2 regions of the Plantibacter sp. VKM Ac-2885 genome follow, and region 1 is predicted to be linked to the other one. Evidence: riboswitches for the same ligand, from Rfam matches in the RefSeq annotation. Region 1 holds a riboswitch; the other holds the start of a gene.
What was found. A riboswitch is a leader RNA that binds a small molecule or an ion and turns the genes downstream of it on or off. The one in region 1 is predicted to bind thiamine pyrophosphate.
Positions count from the first base shown of each region.

Region 2: linked by a shared signal. The riboswitch ahead of ITJ66_RS09455 (ECF transporter S component) and the one ahead of thiM (hydroxyethylthiazole kinase) in region 1 are both predicted to bind thiamine pyrophosphate.

Region 1 is NZ_JADKSK010000002.1:414,784-422,869, reverse strand. It holds gene ITJ66_RS14555 (bifunctional hydroxymethylpyrimidine kinase/phosphomethylpyrimidine kinase) at 1-1,347, opposite strand, end outside; gene thiE (thiamine phosphate synthase) at 1,344-2,054, opposite strand; gene thiM (hydroxyethylthiazole kinase) at 2,051-2,902, opposite strand; TPP riboswitch at 2,894-2,994, opposite strand; gene ITJ66_RS14540 (DUF1622 domain-containing protein) at 3,055-3,579, shown strand; gene ITJ66_RS14535 (hypothetical protein) at 3,646-3,852, shown strand; gene ITJ66_RS14530 (HAD family phosphatase) at 3,893-4,576, opposite strand; gene ITJ66_RS14525 (CDP-alcohol phosphatidyltransferase family protein) at 4,657-5,934, opposite strand; gene ITJ66_RS14520 (carboxypeptidase regulatory-like domain-containing protein) at 6,039-8,086, opposite strand, start outside.
Region 2 is NZ_JADKSK010000001.1:1,957,413-1,965,498, reverse strand. It holds gene ITJ66_RS09460 (ABC transporter ATP-binding protein) at 1-1,196, opposite strand, end outside; gene ITJ66_RS09455 (ECF transporter S component) at 1,199-1,828, opposite strand; TPP riboswitch at 1,865-1,973, opposite strand; gene ITJ66_RS09450 (hypothetical protein) at 2,024-2,353, opposite strand; gene dinB (DNA polymerase IV) at 2,363-3,661, opposite strand; gene ITJ66_RS09440 (acyltransferase) at 3,744-5,069, shown strand; gene ITJ66_RS09435 (hypothetical protein) at 5,040-5,636, opposite strand; gene gatB (Asp-tRNA(Asn)/Glu-tRNA(Gln) amidotransferase subunit GatB) at 5,752-7,251, opposite strand; gene gatA (Asp-tRNA(Asn)/Glu-tRNA(Gln) amidotransferase subunit GatA) at 7,255-8,086, opposite strand, start outside.

The DNA.
Region 1 (8,086 bases):
ATCCTGGTAGATCCAGTAGCAGGGCAACACGGCGGCGACCACCCGCCCGTAGTCGCCGTCGACCGTCGCCGCGTGCAGGTGGTCGAGGTACGCCGTGGTCGTCGCCGACGGTTCCGCATCCATACCGCCGACGGCATACGTGCTGAGCCAGGTGCGGTGCAGCTCCATCTCGGCCTCGATGGAGCCCGCCGCGCCGGTCGCCCAGAACACCTGCTCCTCGGCCGTCGGCGCCAAGGCACTCGCTCGTGCGAGGATCCGCGAGTAGGCCCGCAGGTAGATCGCGTCCTGCTGCAGGTACCAGGCGAACCGGGCCGGATCGAGGGTGCCGTCCGCGAGCGTCGTCACGAACGGCAGGTGGTCGACCCGGTCCCGCAGCTCGGCGATGTCCTCCCACCAGCCCGTGAGGATACCGGCGCCGTCCTGGCGACCCGATGTCATCCCGGCCGACGCCCACAGCTCGGCGAAGTGGCTGATCGGCCCGTTGCCCGAGCCGACCGCGAGCGCGTCCGCGTGCCGGAGGCTCGACGTGAGCCAGGCCTTCGCCTCGCCGAGCGCCTCGGTCCAGGACCCCGAACGGACGACGAGGGTGGCCATCGCGCTCGACAGGGAGCACCCGGTTCCGTGGGTGTTCCGTGTGTCGACTCGAAGACCGTCGAACTCGACGAGTGATCGGCCGCCACCCAGACCACCGGTGGCGTCGACGAGCGCATCCGGGCAATCGGTCGTCCCCGTCAGGTGCCCGCCCTTCACGAGCACGATCACGCCCGCCTGCGCCGAGACCCGTTCCGCCTGGGCGAGTGCGTCGGCCCAGCTCGTCGCCACCGGCTCGTCCGCGAGGACGGCGAGTTCGGGGAGGTTCGGGGTGACGAGGTCGACGTGCGGGAGGAGCGCGCGCATGGCCGCCTCAGCGTCGCGGTGGAGGAGGCGGTCGCCGCTCGTCGCGACCATCACCGGGTCGAGGACGACGGGTCCGGTCACGGTCTCCTGCAGCCAGGTCGACACGGTGTCGATGATCGCGACGTCGCCCAGCATCCCGATCTTGACCGCGTCGATCACCACGTCGTCCGCGACCGCGTCCAACTGCTCCCGGAGGAACCCGACGGGCGGGGTGTGCACGGATCGGACGCCCCGGGTGTTCTGCGCGACGAGCGCGGTGACGACCGCCATGCCGTACCCGCCGTTCGCGGCGATGCTCTTGAGGTCGGCCTGGATCCCGGCACCACCGGTCGGGTCGGTCCCGGCGATGCTCAGCACCCGGGGTGTCTCGCGGACCACGACCGGTCGTCGACCGTGCACCCGGTTCGAGGTCGACGAAACCGGCGTCATCGTCTGTTCCACGGCGCTCATGCCGAGACCTCGATCCAGGCGCTGCGGAACGCCCGGGCGGCGGCCGCCGGATCGTCGGCGGCGCAGATGGCCGAGACCACGGCGAGCCCGGCGGCACCGGCGGCATGCAGCTCGACCGTGTCCTCCAGCGAGACACCGCCGATCGCAACGCACGGGAGCGGGGTCGCGGCGGCGATCGCGGCGAACCCCTCCATGCCCAGCGGCTCCGGGTGGTCCGGCTTGGTCGTCGTCGGGCGGATGACGCCGACGCCGAGGTAGTCGACGGTCCCGGGAGGCAGCGCTGCGACCGCGTCGAGGTGCGCCGAGGTGTTCGCCGTCAGTCCCACGACGGCGGCCTGACCCACGATGCGACGCACGGCGTCGACCGGGAGATCGCTCTGACCCACGTGGACGCCGTGGACGACGGCACCGGCGGAACGGGCGGCGAGGAACACGTCCACCCGATCGTCGACGAGGAGCAGCGCCCGCCCGGCGACGACCTCCGCCGCACGCACGGTCAGGTCGAACAATTCTCGCGCCGACGCGGTCTTCTCCCGCAGCTGGACCGCGGTCACCCCGCCGTCGACGGCCCGGCGCACGACGTCGAGGACACCGCGATCGCCGCTGGCCGAGGCGTCCGTGACGAGGTAGGTGGCGATGCCACGGCGCACGAGCTCGGCGTGCGAGCGTGCCGCGAGGACCAGGTCCGCGGTGGTCGAGGCGCTCACGCGATCACCGCCAGGCTGCGGACGGTGTCCGCGTCGAGGAGTTGGAGGTGGTCGAGGAAGGCGGGAGCGAAGGAGCCGGGGCCACGGCTCTCCGCGGCCGCCAGCTGCGCGGCGACCGTGTACGCGGTGGTGGCCGCGACCGTCGTCAGCAGCCGGTCGTCGTCAAGTGACGCGAAGGCGGCGAGCACGGCACCGAGGGCACAGCCACCGCCCGTCACGAGGGTGAGCAAGGCGTGCCCGTTCGAGCAGCGGACGATGCGCTCACCGTCGGTGATGACGTCCGTCGGGCCGGAGATCGCGACGACGGCACCCGAGGCACGGGCGATCGCGGTGGCCGCCTTGATCGCGCTGTCCACCGAGTCGGTGCTGTCGACCCCGCGACCGCCGGCGCCCAGTCCAGCGAGGGCGATGATCTCGCTGGCGTTGCCGCGGACGACCGTCGGCCGCAGCGCGAGGAGTTCGGCGGCGAGCGCCGTCCGTACCGGCAGGAAGCCGACGGCGACGGGGTCGAGCACCCACGGGGTGCCGGCGTCGTTCGCGGCGGTGGCGGCCTCGACCATGGCCTCGCGCTGCTCCGTCTGCGGCGTCCCGAGATTGAGGAGGGCCCCGGAGGCGATGCGGGCGAACGGCCCGGCCTCGGTGGGGATGTCGGTCATCGCCGGAGCGGCGCCGATGGCGAGCAGGACGTTCGCGGTGAAGTTGGTCACCACGGCGTTCGTGATCGATTGGACGAGCGGCGTGCACTCGCGCAGGCGGTCGAGGAGGTCCCCGGACGCGCTCGCGAACTCGCCGACGGACGAGTCGTCGGTGGACGGGTGGGCAGACTGCTGCGGTGTGCGAATGCTCATTCGCGACATCCCTTCGCTCGGACTAACGAGATCAGGTTCGACGGGTGTGTTCTCAGCCGATCGTCGTGGGATCGGCACCCCGTGTCACTCGCGACCACCCTAGCGGGTCGGCCCGGCTTCCGGTCCAGCGGGCGGGCGAGGATGATGGAGGGATGGACTTCTTCGAGCTGGTCACCATCGTCTTCGAGGTCGCCGGTGTCGGGGCGATGGTCGTGGGCTTCGTGATCGCCGTCACCCTCTCGGCCCGCCTGTGGTGGAGCACGCGCGACGGCGCACGGGCCTTCCGGATGCTGCGGGAGACGATCGGCTCGGTCATCCTGCTCGGGCTGGAGATCCTCGTGGCCGCCGACCTCGTGAAGACGGTCACGTCGACGCCATCGCTGACCGACGCACTCGTCCTCGCGATCATCGTCGTCATCCGCACCCTGCTGAGCTTCTCCCTGCAGATCGAGATCGAGGGCACCCTCCCCTGGAAGCGCTTGGCGACAACCGGCCCGCAGCTGTTCGACCGTGCCGTCAAGCGCGGCGGCGAACGCACCCGACGTCGCGCCGAGGAGCAGGACGCGTCGACGTCGCCGGCGGCCGGGCCCGTCGGCACGCAAACGCAGACCGCACCGACCACGTCGACCGTCCGCGAGGACGAGTCCGAATTCCCAGAGCTCCGGAGTCGAGACTGATGGCGGCCAGCTCATCCTGAAATATCAGACCTGGACTTGCGCAATGGCTTGGCCTACAGTCGCCCTATGTGGCTCGCCTTCCTCGTCAAGATCCGATGGGTCGCGGTCACGCTGGCCGCAGTTCTGACTGTGGGCGGCGCCGTGTTGCTCATCCGAGGTGTTGAGCCGGTGAAGGCGTGGTCCATGATCGGCGCCGGGGTCATTTCACTCGTCCTGCAGCACCTCTATGCGCGGGCAGCTCGGGAGACGGACGCACGCGACACGATCGGTTAGCGGTGAGAGAGCGAGAGCGTCTGCCACTCCGCAGGGCGGGCTAGCGTGCCGCGGAGGTCGCCCAGGTGTCGCGGATGAGGTCGGGCAGCAGACGCATGTCGTCGAAGACGTGGGTGCCGTCGCCGACGAGCCGCTCGGCGGGCGTCATGCCACCGGCGTAGGCGTAGACCGTCATGCCGGCCGCGCGGGCAGCCAGCACGCCGACGACGCTGTCCTCGATGACCGCGCACCGCTCGGGGGCCGTGTCGAAGTCGGCGGCGGCGTGCAGGAAGAGGTCGGGTGCGGGCTTGCCGACGGCGACGTCGGTCGCGCTGAAGATGCGCCCGTCGAAGCGGTCGTGGATGCCCACCTGCCCGAGGTTGCGGACGACGTCGTGCAGCATCCCGTTCGAGGCGACGCACAGCGGCACCCCGGTCGCAGCGATACCGTCGAGGGCGTCGACGACCCCGTCGACCGCCTCGAGCTCGCGCTCGCAGATGCCGCGGAACATGTCGCTCCAGCGCTGGATCCAGTCGGCCTCGAGCGGCTTCCCGAGGCGCTGCTCGACGAGCGTCGCGTACGTCTCGAGCGAGGCGCCGACGAAGAGCTCCCGCACCTCGGCCTCGGTGTAGTCGCCGCCGACCTCGTTGAGTAGCTGCAGGTTCACCCGGACGGAGATGCGTTCCGTGTCGACGAGCGTGCCGTCGCAGTCGAAGATGACGAGGTCCGGATAGTCGACTGGCATGCTCCGAGCCTAAACGACACCGCCTGCGCTGTGGCCGTGTGCCCTCCGGCGGCGACCTCCGACGGCGGTCGGCGCGGCGGTCAGCGGGCCGCGCGGACGCCCTGTCGCTGCCAGGTGACGACCATGCGTCGCGCATACTGGGTCGCCGCGACGAAGTGGCCGAGGAGTCCGAGGAGGATCGCGACGAAGCCGACCCCGCCGAAGACCCGGTAGAGCGCCGACGCAGGATCCCCGCCGCCGAGCGCGAGGCCGATGAGCAGCGCGAAGAAGCCGACGAAGAGGAACACCGTCCGGATCTTGCCGGCGATGCTCACCGGCACCTCCGGCGTCCCGCGGAAGGCGACGACGGCGACGAACGCGAGCAGGAGGTCGGGGACGATCATGACCACGAACACCTGCCACGGGATGATCTGCGCGATGGCGAACGACGCGGCGACCACGACCACGGTCAGGCGATCGGCCACGCCGTCGAGCCAGGTGCCGAGCGCGGAGACCGTGCCCATGCGGCGCGCGATCTGCCCGTCGGCGACGTCGCTCAGGAACACCACCGCACCGACGACGAGCGCAGCCCAGTAGGAGCCGGTGATCACCAGGGCGGCGAACACCGGGAGCAGGACGATGCGTCCTGCCGTGATCGCGTTCGGCAGGTTCTTCCAGTCGTCGTCGGAGAACAGCTGCGTCCGGAGGCGTGCGAGCGGCGTCTTCTCGTGCAGGGTCACCGGGATCATCGCCTCGTCGCCGGGGATCGCGGCACCTCGGCGGAATCGGGCGATCGCGACCACCGTGACCAACACGACGAGCGCGAACAGCAGCACCCAGCCGGTGGCGCCGAGGTACTGGCGGACCGTGTCGAGCGTGGCGCGGACGAGGGAGCCGACCCCGACGTAGACGGCGGACCAGAGGAGGGAACCCAGCAGCGATGCCGCGAGGAACGACCGGTAGGGCACGCGGGCGACCCCGGCGGCGGTCGGTGTCAGGCACCGGAGCACGGGGACGAGCCTCGTGAGGAAGACGGCCTGGGCCCCGCGTCGCTCGAGCGCCTCGACCGCGCGGTCCCAGCCGTCGACGCCGAGACGCCGGACGATGGCCGAGTCACGGAGGCGACCACCGGAACGACGACCGACGAGGTAGCCGAGCTGGTCCCCGAGTGACCCGCCGAGGGCGACCGCGAGGAACAGCACGAGGGCACCGGGGGCGGAGTCGAGCATGGCCGCGAGGAGGAGCACCACCGGTTCACCGGGGACGACGAGGCCGAGCCAGAGGCCGGACTCGGCGGTCGTGAACAGGAGTCCGATGAGCCAGATCACCGGATCGGGCAGCGCCGTCGCGGCGTCGTTCACCCACCCGATGATGTCCACGGATCCCCGTTCAGCAGTGCGACCCGCACTCCAGGGCGGGGCGCGGCTCGCCCAAGTCTACGGACGAGCCGCACCCTCCCCTCCCCGAGGGGTCGTTCAAACGGTCATTCGCCGGACAGCTCGTCCCGATTCGCGCGTCGACGACGCAGGACGGCCGCGATGACGACACCTGCGGCACCGAGCACGAAGAGCGCTCCGGCCGCGACGATCCACGGCATCGCGTCCGCACCGGTCGAGGGCAGACGACCCGCGTTGCTCGGAACCGCGGGGTCGCTCGGGTTCGTCGACGGCACGGGGACGACGGCGTCGGGAACGAGGACGAAGGCCGGTACCGAGACGACGGAACCGTCTGCGGCGACGACCACGGTCGCCGTCGTGGCGCCCTCGGCGGTGTAGCCCTCCGGCATCGTCACGGACACCTCGTAGGAACCTGGCGCGAGGCCGCCGAGGTCGTAGGCGCCGTCGGCGTCCGTCGTGACGTCGACCGGGCCTGCCGGGGTCTCGACGGTCACGGTCACGTCCGCGATCGGAGCACCGGCGTCCGTCTCGACCGTTCCGGCGAGGCCGCCGAGGACGGCGTCGGCGACGAGCACGAAGGTGGGCACCGTCTGGACCGCGCCGTCCGTACCGACGACGACGGTGGCGGTCGTGGCGCCACCCGCGGGCACCGAGTACCCGGCCGGGACGGTCAGCGTGACCTCGTAGCTGCCCGGCGCCAGGTCGGCGAGCCCGTAGGAGCCCTCGGCCGTCGTGATCAGGGCGACCGGGCCGCCCGGCGTCGTCACCGTGACCGTCGCTGCGGGCACCGGGGCGTCGCTGTCCGTCCGGACGTCGCCGATGACGGTGCCGAGCCGAGCGAGCTCGAAGTCGATCGCGTCGAGATCGGTGCCGGCGAGCTCCTCCTCCCGGGTGGCCGCTCCGGAGACGACGTACCCCTCCGGGGCGACGATCGAGACCTCGTAGGCACCCGCGGGCAGGAGCGGGAAGCGGTAGGAACCGTCGGCGGCCGTGACGGCGCTCTCGACACCGTTCGGACCGTCGACGCTCACGGTGACGCCGGCCACACCGACACCGCCGGACGTGACCACGCCGCCGAGGCTCGGGTTCGCGACGAGCACGAAGTCCTGCTCGGTGATGGGTGTCTCGCTGCCGACCGGGACCGTGAAGGCGTTCGGCGGGCTCTGCACCGCGTAACCATCGGGCGGCGTGATGACCACCGTGTGGTCGCCGACCGGCACGGTGTCGAAGAGGTAGTTCCCGTCGGTGTCGGTGGTGACGCTGCCCGCGCCGTCGATCGTGACCGTGGCTCCGACGATCGGCACACCGTCCGTGTCGAGCGCGGTGCCGGACACGGCGACGGGCACGATGTCACGGACGGCGAAGTCCGCGACGGCATCGCCGGTCGTGAGGTCGGCGCCGACTCGTGAGGTGGTCTCCGCGATCTTCCCGGCCGGCGGGACGAGCTGCACGGTGTAGCCGTCGGTCGCGAAGTAGCCGGCGAAGGTGTAGGCGCCGCCGCCGGCGGTCGTGGTCGACGCCACCACCCGACCGTCGCGGTCGATGAGGCGGACGCCGACACCGTCCAGCGGGCCAGTGGTCTGGTCGGTCACGGTGCCGGTCACGTCACGTGCGATCGACGCGAACCACGCCTGGTAGACGGGCGCACCCGACCGCTGCCGGAACGAGAAGGTGAGGCTGGAGATCGGGGCGGACGGCTCGAACCACCCCGCTGCACCGGCGGTGTCCTGTGCTGCGTCATTGCCGCGGAGCACCTGCGTCGCCGGATCCCAGGTGGGGACGTCCGTTGCGGAACCGGTGCACGACGGCTTGCCGACCAGTCCGGGAGCGCAGTAGTTGAAGCCTCCGTTGAACCCGAGCTCGTCGGGGGTGAGTGCCACACCGTCGGGGCCGATCGCCGTCACGGTGACCTGGTCGGCGTCGATGTCACCGAGGACGAACGTCCAGCCGGACGGCGGTGTCGGCGTCGCGAAGGAGTAGGTGGTGGTCGAGGGCGACGCCGCGTTGTTCGCCTTCGGGCGGAGGTTCAGGTAGGGCTGATCGCGGCTGCTGCCGTACTTCGCACCGACCGGTGTCGACGCCGCCAGCCAGGTGGAGGCGCCCGAGATGACGCCGACGCCACCGCCACCGACCG
Region 2 (8,086 bases), on a different contig from region 1:
CCGAGCGCCTCGAGGATCTCGGAGACCCGCTCGTCGATGGCGGTCCGGGACCAGCGGAGGGCCTGCAGGCCGACACCGAGCTCGTTCCGCACGGTCGATGAGACGAACTGGTGCTCGGGATCCTGGAAGACCGTCCCGATGCGCGTGAGCAACTCGGTGGACTTCCAGCGTATCGGCCGGGATCCCAGCCTGCCGGCGAGCTGCGGAGCGGCGGTCACCGTCCCCGTGATCTCCGGTAGCAGTCCCGCCAGCGTGAGCGCGAGCGTGGACTTCCCCGCCCCGTTGGGGCCGACGATGACGGTCGCCGCGCCCTCGGGCACCGCGAGCCCCAGGTGCTCCTGCACCGGCTGCTTCCGCGTTCGACCGATCGCCAGGTCGTCGGTCGTGATGACCGCCGCTGATGGGCCGGACACCGGACGAGGGGCCAACCCCAGCGGGATGCCCGGCACCCAGACGCCCGCATCGGCCAGGCGCTGCCCGACGTCGTCGAGGACGAGGTCGGGTGGCCCGTCGGCGAGGACACCGCCGTCGGCGTCGAGCACGACGACCCTGGTCATCAGCTCGCGCCAGACGTCGACGCGGTGTTCGATGACGACCAGGGTGGACGAACCGTCATCGACCAGCCGAGCGACGGCGTCCCGCACCTCCGCCACCCCGGCCGGGTCGAGGTTCGCGGTCGGTTCGTCGAGCAGGAGGAGCGAGGGGTGCATGGCGAGTACGCCGGCGAGGGCCAGCCGCTGTTTCTGACCGCCGGACAGCGCCGAGGTCGAGTGGTCCAGCGGCAGGTCCAGTCCAACGGCCTCCAGTGAGGCGTCCACGCGGCGCCAGATCTCCTCGCGCTCGACGCCGAGGTTCTCGCAGCCGAAGGCGACGTCGTCACCGACCTTGGACAGGATCACCTGCGAGTCGGGATCCTGCAGCACGAGCCCGATGCGACCCCTCGCCCGTTCAGGCGGAACGCCGTCCACGAGGAGCGAGCCGTGGGACTCCCCCTCGTCCGCGCCGCCGAGGACGCCGGCCAGTGCGTGGATCAGCGTCGACTTGCCGGCACCGGACGCCCCCAGGAGGAGGACCCGTTCGCCCGGTTCGATCACGAGGTCGAGGTCGCGCACCGCCCAGGCCTTCCGACCGGCATGACGCCACCCCCAGTCCCGCGCGACGACGCGCGCCGGACCGGTCGCAGCCGTTCCCGGCACGATCAGACCTCGCGCCGAGCGTCCCGCCCCGACGCGAACCGACTGAGCGCTCCGGTCGACGCGAGTGCCCTGACGAGTGCCCATCCGACGACACCGGCGAGGATCGCGCCCGAGACGAGCAGCGAACCGAGGTAGATCGCGTTGAACTCGACACCCTTCTCGAGGTTGCCCGACATCACGAGCTCGAGGAGCCACGCGCCGGCCCCGGCTCCGGCACCGGCGAGGATCGCCGGAACGAGGCCGAAGCGCTTGTACGCGAGCGCCGCGAACACCAGCTCAGCACCGAGGCCCTGGGCGAGGCCGGAGTACACCGTCGTGACACCCCATGCGTTGCCGATGAGGGCCGAGACGATCGCTCCGATGGTCTCGACGAGAAGCGCTGCGCCGGGCTTCCGGATGATGAGTCCGCCGAGCACCCCACCGAGGAGCCAGATTCCGACGGCGATCCCGCCGAAACCGGGCGTGACGGCGCTGGCGCCCGCGTACCAGAGTGATCCGAGCGTGTTCCACGCCCAGAAGATGAGGCCGGTCGCGACGCCGAGCACGGCGACCACGACGATGTCGACGACCCTCCAGCGCAAGGTCCGCGACGCAACGCGTTCAGAGGGTGAGATCTTGGTCGATGCTGACACGATACGTGCCCTTCCTGTAGACGGAAAAGAGCACGGGATAGCGAGAAATGGTCTCCCTGCGCTGGCATGATCCAGATCAGGTTCGACGGTCGAAGGCGAATACCTTCCTCTCAGCCCGGTTCACCGGACTCCCGTGGTGGCACGAGTCTAACCCCTGCCGTGCGCAGTCGCACGACAGGGGTGCGACGGGGAGGGCTACTTCTTGAGGGCCTTGATCAGGCCGGCCAGAGCCTTGCCGCTCACCCAGATGAACGGGATCGCGACGGCGATGAGCGAGATGAGGTTCGGGTCGAAACGGAGACCCTCGTCGGTCTTGATGTAGGCACCGACCGGGATCGAGACGCCACCGCCACCGCCGCCGCTCGGGGCGTCGTCGCCGTCGCCCTCGGAGCCGCCGCCGAAGCCGTAGTACGTCAGTGCGACGGGCACGAGCTTCGTGCCGTCGACGTCCTGCTGCTCCCCGTAGGCTGCGGACACGCCGAGCCCCTTCGCCTGTTCTGCCAGCTTCTCCACGAGATTCGTCATACCGCGAGGCTACCGCTCGGTATCCACCGGTCCAAGGGGTTGATCCGTGCTCCCAGCACCCTGCGAGTCTCCGCGACTGCCGAGTCCGCGACGCCTCGGCTTGCCGAGGAGGGAGGCGGGAGCGATCGCGAGATCGCCGAACCGGCTCGCGACCCGGTCGATCGTCTGCTCGGCTTCACGCCACTCCTCGTCCGGGTCCCAGAGCCCGGCACCGGCCTCATCGGCGGGGACGAGCTGGTCGACCTTCACCCCGACGAGGCGCACGAGGCGTCCGCCGCGATCGAGGTCGTCGAACAGCGACGCCGCCTCGTCGTAGACCCGACGCCCGACGTTCGTGGCCTCGCCGATGGTGCGCGACCGGGTGACGACGCTGAAGTCCGCATAGCGGACGCGGATGCTGATCGTCCGTCCGGCGTAGCCGCCCTTCCGGAGCCGGATCGCGACGAGGCCGGCGAGGTTCAGCAGCTCGCGCTTGAGGATGGTCGGGTCCGAGACGTCCGTCGGGAAGGTCACCTCGTGGCTGACGCTCTTCTCGCGTCGTGCCAGCTCGATGCCGCGCGGATCGATCCCGTTCGCGAGCTCGAGGAGTCGGCGACCGGAGGCCTCACCGACCGCGCGCTGGAGCATTGACAAGGGGGTGGAGGCGAGCTGACCGATGGTGCGGATGCCCCGGTTCGTCAGCTGCTCCTCCGTCCGACCACCGACGCCCCACAGCGCACCCACCGGCAACGGGTGGAGGAACGCCAGGGTCTCGTCGGCGGGCACGACCAGCAGGCCGTCGGGCTTCGACAGGCCGGAGGCGAGCTTCGCGACGTATTTCGTCGACGCCAGGCCGACCGAGCACGGCAGACCGGTCGCGTCGAGGACCCGTTGCTTCACGAGCGCGGCGATCGTCCGCGGGCTCCCGAGCAACCGGACCGCACCGGAGACGTCGAGGAAGGCCTCGTCGATGCTCAGCGGCTCGACGAGCGGCGTGACCGACTCGAACACCTCCATCACCCGGTCGGAGTACTCGCGGTACCTGCCGTGGTGGGGCGGCAACACGACGGCGCTCGGACAGAGGCGCATCGCCTGGGACACCGGCATCGCCGCGCGCACGCCGTACCGGCGAGCCTCGTAACTGGCGGAGGTGACGACCGACCGCCCCTCCTTGTTGCCGACGATGATCGGCAGACCGCGCAGTTCGGGCCGTTCCAAGAGCTCGACCGAGACGAAGAACGCGTCCATGTCGACGTGGAGGATGGGGGTACCGCTGTCGTCGGCATCGTGCGCCGAGACGCGACGAGACGCTCCATCCTGCCGACTCATGCCTCCATTGTCGCAGTCGCCTCCGACACGCTCTCCACAAGGGCCGAGGCGGGAGGGCCCGGCGACGCTAGGCTGTCCGGCGATGAGCACGCGAACGCGGACCGGGTCGGCCCCGGCGGTCCCAGACCTCTCCGGGCGGGACCTCGCCCTCGACCTCGTGCGCGTCGCGTGCGTCGTGACGGTCGTCATCGTCCACCTCCTGATGGTCGCGGTGGCCGTCGAGCCGGACGGCGCGATCGGCATCTCCCGAGCGTTGGAGCAGCAACCCTGGTTCGACACGGGTACCTGGTTCGGCCAGATCATGCCGCTGTTCTTCATCGTGGGCGGCTTCGCGACGATCACCGGCTGGCGCAGCACCGTCCGACGTGGTGGCGGGACCAGCGACTTCCTCCGGTCCCGGGTCTTCCGACTCGCCCTGCCGACGATCCCGGTCCTGCTCTTCCTCGCCGCGGGGCTGTGGCTCGCCGGGGCGTTCGGTGTCGACCCCGCCATCATCGAGGCCGTCGCCGCAGGCGTCGGGTCCCCGCTCTGGTTCCTGGCCGCCTACCTGCTCTGCCAGGCGGTCGCCCCGTTCCTCGCCACCTGCCACGACCGCCACCCCTTCCTGACCTGTGCGGCGCTGCTAGCCGGCGTGATACTCGTCGACGTGGTCCGTTACTCGACCGGCCTCCTGGGCATCGGTCTCGTCAACCTGGTGTTCGTCTGGCCGCTGCTGCAGCAGTTCGGGTTCTTCCTGGCCGACGGACGTCTCCGCTCCGTTCCGCGCCTCGTCCTCGTGGCCGTGGTGCTCGTCTCCTACGGTGCGCTCGTGCCGATCACGACCTGGATGCCGTACTCGACCAGCATGCTCGGCAACCTCAACCCGCCGACCCTCCCCCTCGTCGTCCTCGGCGTCGGGCAGCTCGCCCTGCTCGCCCTGGTGCACCCGCTACTCACCGCCATCATGCGGACCCGCGCCGCGCGAGCGGTCGTCTTCCTCATCGGGTCCCGGCTGATGACGGTGTACCTCTGGCATCTCCCCCTGATCATCGCGGTCGCCGGTCTCCAGCTCGCCCTCGGCATCCCCTTCGCGGAACCGCTGAGCGCCGCGTGGTGGTGGACCCGACCGGTCGTGCTGCTCGTCGTCGCGGTCCTGCTCGCGGGCGTCGGCACACTCCTCGGCCGCGTCGAGCACCCCCGCAAGCTGCGCCTCGACCCGGAACGCAAGCCAGCACACGTCGCCGTGTGGATCGCACTCGCGAGCGCCTTCATCATGCCCTTCGCGGAGATCTCCCACCCGCTCACCGCCGCGATGGCGGCTGCCGGCGCTGTCGGCTCGATCATCGCGGTCGTGCTCCTGAACCCGACCCGTCGGCCGGTCGAGCGCGTCGCGAGCGGATCAGACCAGGCCGTGGACCAGCGGCCGTAGCCATTCGCGGAAGGCCTCCCGGTCGTCCCGGAGCGACTCACTGACCACGATCGTGTCGGGCGCGACCACCCAGGCACCCGGTCGGCAGATCGGGAGCACCTCGAGGTCCAACCGGAACGAGCTGGATTGCCGGCGCAACTCGAACTGACGCTCGCGGATGAGTTCGTAGACGTCGGTGAGGCGACTCGGCGATCGGCCTGCGAGCGCGCGCTCGTACTCCCGGATGCGAGCCGACGCCCAGCGGTGCGCGTCGTCGTACGCCCGGTAGGCGAGCTCCTGCAGGTCGAGGGCTCGATCGAACACCTCGAAGTGGGGTGGGCGGACCTCGGCCATGAACAGGCGCGTGTCGCGACGGGCGATCCCGGTCCACCAGCCGTCGAACTGGACGGCGAGCGCGTCGAGGTCGAGGCCGGCGACGTCGATCCGCTCCAGCCCCGGCGTGACTGCCGGAAGCTGCGCGACGCATCGCCCCCCGAGCCCTGCCATGTCGCGGAACGCGAGCGCCAGCATGAGGGCCATCGGAGCGTCTTCCGTGACCTGCCACCGCATGGTGCCTTCGACCAGCATGGCGGAAGTGTATGCCGGGCCAGCAGTCGACACCAGGGCTTCCCCTGGCCGACGACATCGGGCCCGAGCCGCCGTCATCGACGGTGGCTCGGGCCCGAGGGTGCAGCAGTGACCGCTACTGCGAGGCGCGCTCCAGGACGAGTTCGCGCACACGCGCCGCATCGGCCTGTCCGCGCATCGCCTTCATCACGGCGCCGATGACCGCGCCGGCGGCCTGGACCTTGCCGTCGCGGATCTTGGCGAGGACGTCCGGCTGAGCGGCCAGTGCCTCGTCGATGGCGGCGATCAGCGGACCGTCGTCGGACACGAGTGCGAGACCGCGAGCGTCGATGACCTCCTGAGGAGTGCCCTCCCCGTCGATGACGCCCTCGAGCACCTGGCGTGCGAGCTTGTCGTTGAGCGTTCCGGCCTCGACGAGCGCCGCGAGAGCCGCGACGTGCTCGGGTGACACGAGGCTCGTCGCCTCGACGTCGCGCTGGTTCGCGATCCGCGAGATCTCGCCCGTCCACCACTTCCGTGCGGCGGCCGGAGCGGCGCCGGCCTCGACGGTGGCCGTGATCTCGTTCAGCAGACCACCGTTCACGACGTCCTGGAACTCCAGGTCGGTGAAGCCCCACTCGCTCTTCAGCCGACGGCGGCGGACGGCCGGCTGCTCGGGCAGGGCCGCTCGGAGTTCCTCGATGAGTTCGGGCGACGGCACGACCGGGAGCAGGTCGGGCTCCGGGAAGTACCGGTAGTCGTCGGCGTCGCTCTTCGGCCGGCCGGCGGACGTGGCACCGGTGTCCTCGTGCCAATGCCGCGTCTCCTGGACGATGGATCCGCCGTCCTTGAGGATCGCCGCCTGCCGCTGGATCTCGTAGCGGACGGCGCGCTCGACGGAACGCAGGGAGTTGACGTTCTTCGTCTCGGTACGCGTGCCGAGCTTCTCCTGGCCGCGCGGGCGCAGCGAGATGTTGGCGTCGCAGCGGAGGTTCCCGCGCTCCATCTTCGCGTCGGAGATGCCGAGCGCCACGACGATGTCGCGGATCGCGGAGACGTAGGCCTTCGCGATCTCGGGTGCCCGGTGCTCGGTGCCGTAGATCGGCTTGGTGACGATCTCGACGAGCGGCACACCCGCGCGGTTGTAGTCGACGAGCGAGTACTCGGCACCCTGGATACGGCCGGTGGAGCCGCCGATGTGCGTGAGCTTGCCGGCGTCCTCCTCCATGTGCGCGCGCTCGATCGGCACCGTCACGATGATGCCGTCCGCCAGCTCGACGTCGACCGAGCCCTCGAACGCGATCGGCTCGTCGAACTGCGAGATCTGGTAGTTCTTCGCGAGGTCGGGGTAGAAGTAGTTCTTCCGCGCGAAACGGCTCGAGGGTGCGATCGAGCAGCCGAGGGCGAGCCCGAGGCTGATCGAGTACCGCACCGCCTGCTCGTTCACGACCGGGAGCGACCCGGGCAGACCGAGGCAGACCGGCGAGATGTTCGTGTTCGGAGCGTCGCCGAAGCCGTTCGGCGCCGAGGAGAACATCTTCGTCTTGGTGTTCAGCTCGACGTGCACCTCGAAGCCGAGCACCGGCTCGTACAGTTCGAGGGCTTCTTCGTAGGAGAGGAGCTTGTCCTTGGCCATGGGTTACCGACCTCCGAGAGCGGGTGCCTGCGAGATGAGGGTGTGCCCCCACGTCGATTCGAGAAGCGCCTCGAGGGCGGCGCCGACCCGGTAGAGCCTGGCGTCCTCCCGTGCTGGCGCCATGAACTGGATGCCGACGGGCAGACCGTCTTCCGGGGCGAGACCGATCGGCACGCTGATGCCGGGCACGCCGGCGAGGTTCGCCGGGATGGTGGTGACGTCGTTCAGGTACATCGCCAGTGGGTCGTCGATACGCTCGCCCAGCTTGAACGCCGTCGTCGGGGCGCTCGGGCTCACGAGGACGTCGACCTGGTCGAACGCCGCCGCGAAGTCGCGCTGGATGAGCGTCCGGACCTTCTGGGCGCTGCCGTAGTAGGCGTCGTAGTAGCCCGCGCTGAGCGCGTACGTGCCGAGGATGATCCGTCGCTTCACCTCGGGACCGAAACCGGCCTCGCGCGTCGCGGACATGACCTGCTCGACCGTGCCGCCACCCTCGGGCGTGACCCGCATGCCGAAGCGCACCGAGTCGAACTTCGCGAGGTTGCTCGACGCTTCGGCGGGGAGGATGAGGTAGTAGGCGGCGACGGCGTACTCGAAGTTCGGAGCGGAGACCTCGACGATCTCGGCACCGTTCGCCTCGAGTACCGCGAGCGCCTCCTGGAAGCGGCTCTTCACGCCGGCCTGGAAGCCCTCGCCGTTGAGCTCGGTGACGACGCCGACCCGGAGGCCGCGCAGCACGTCGCCGCGCGCGCCCTCGCGGGCCGCAGCGGCCATCGACGGCCAGGCGTCGCGGAGCGAGGTGGAGTCGAGGGCGTCGTGCCCGGCGATGACGTCG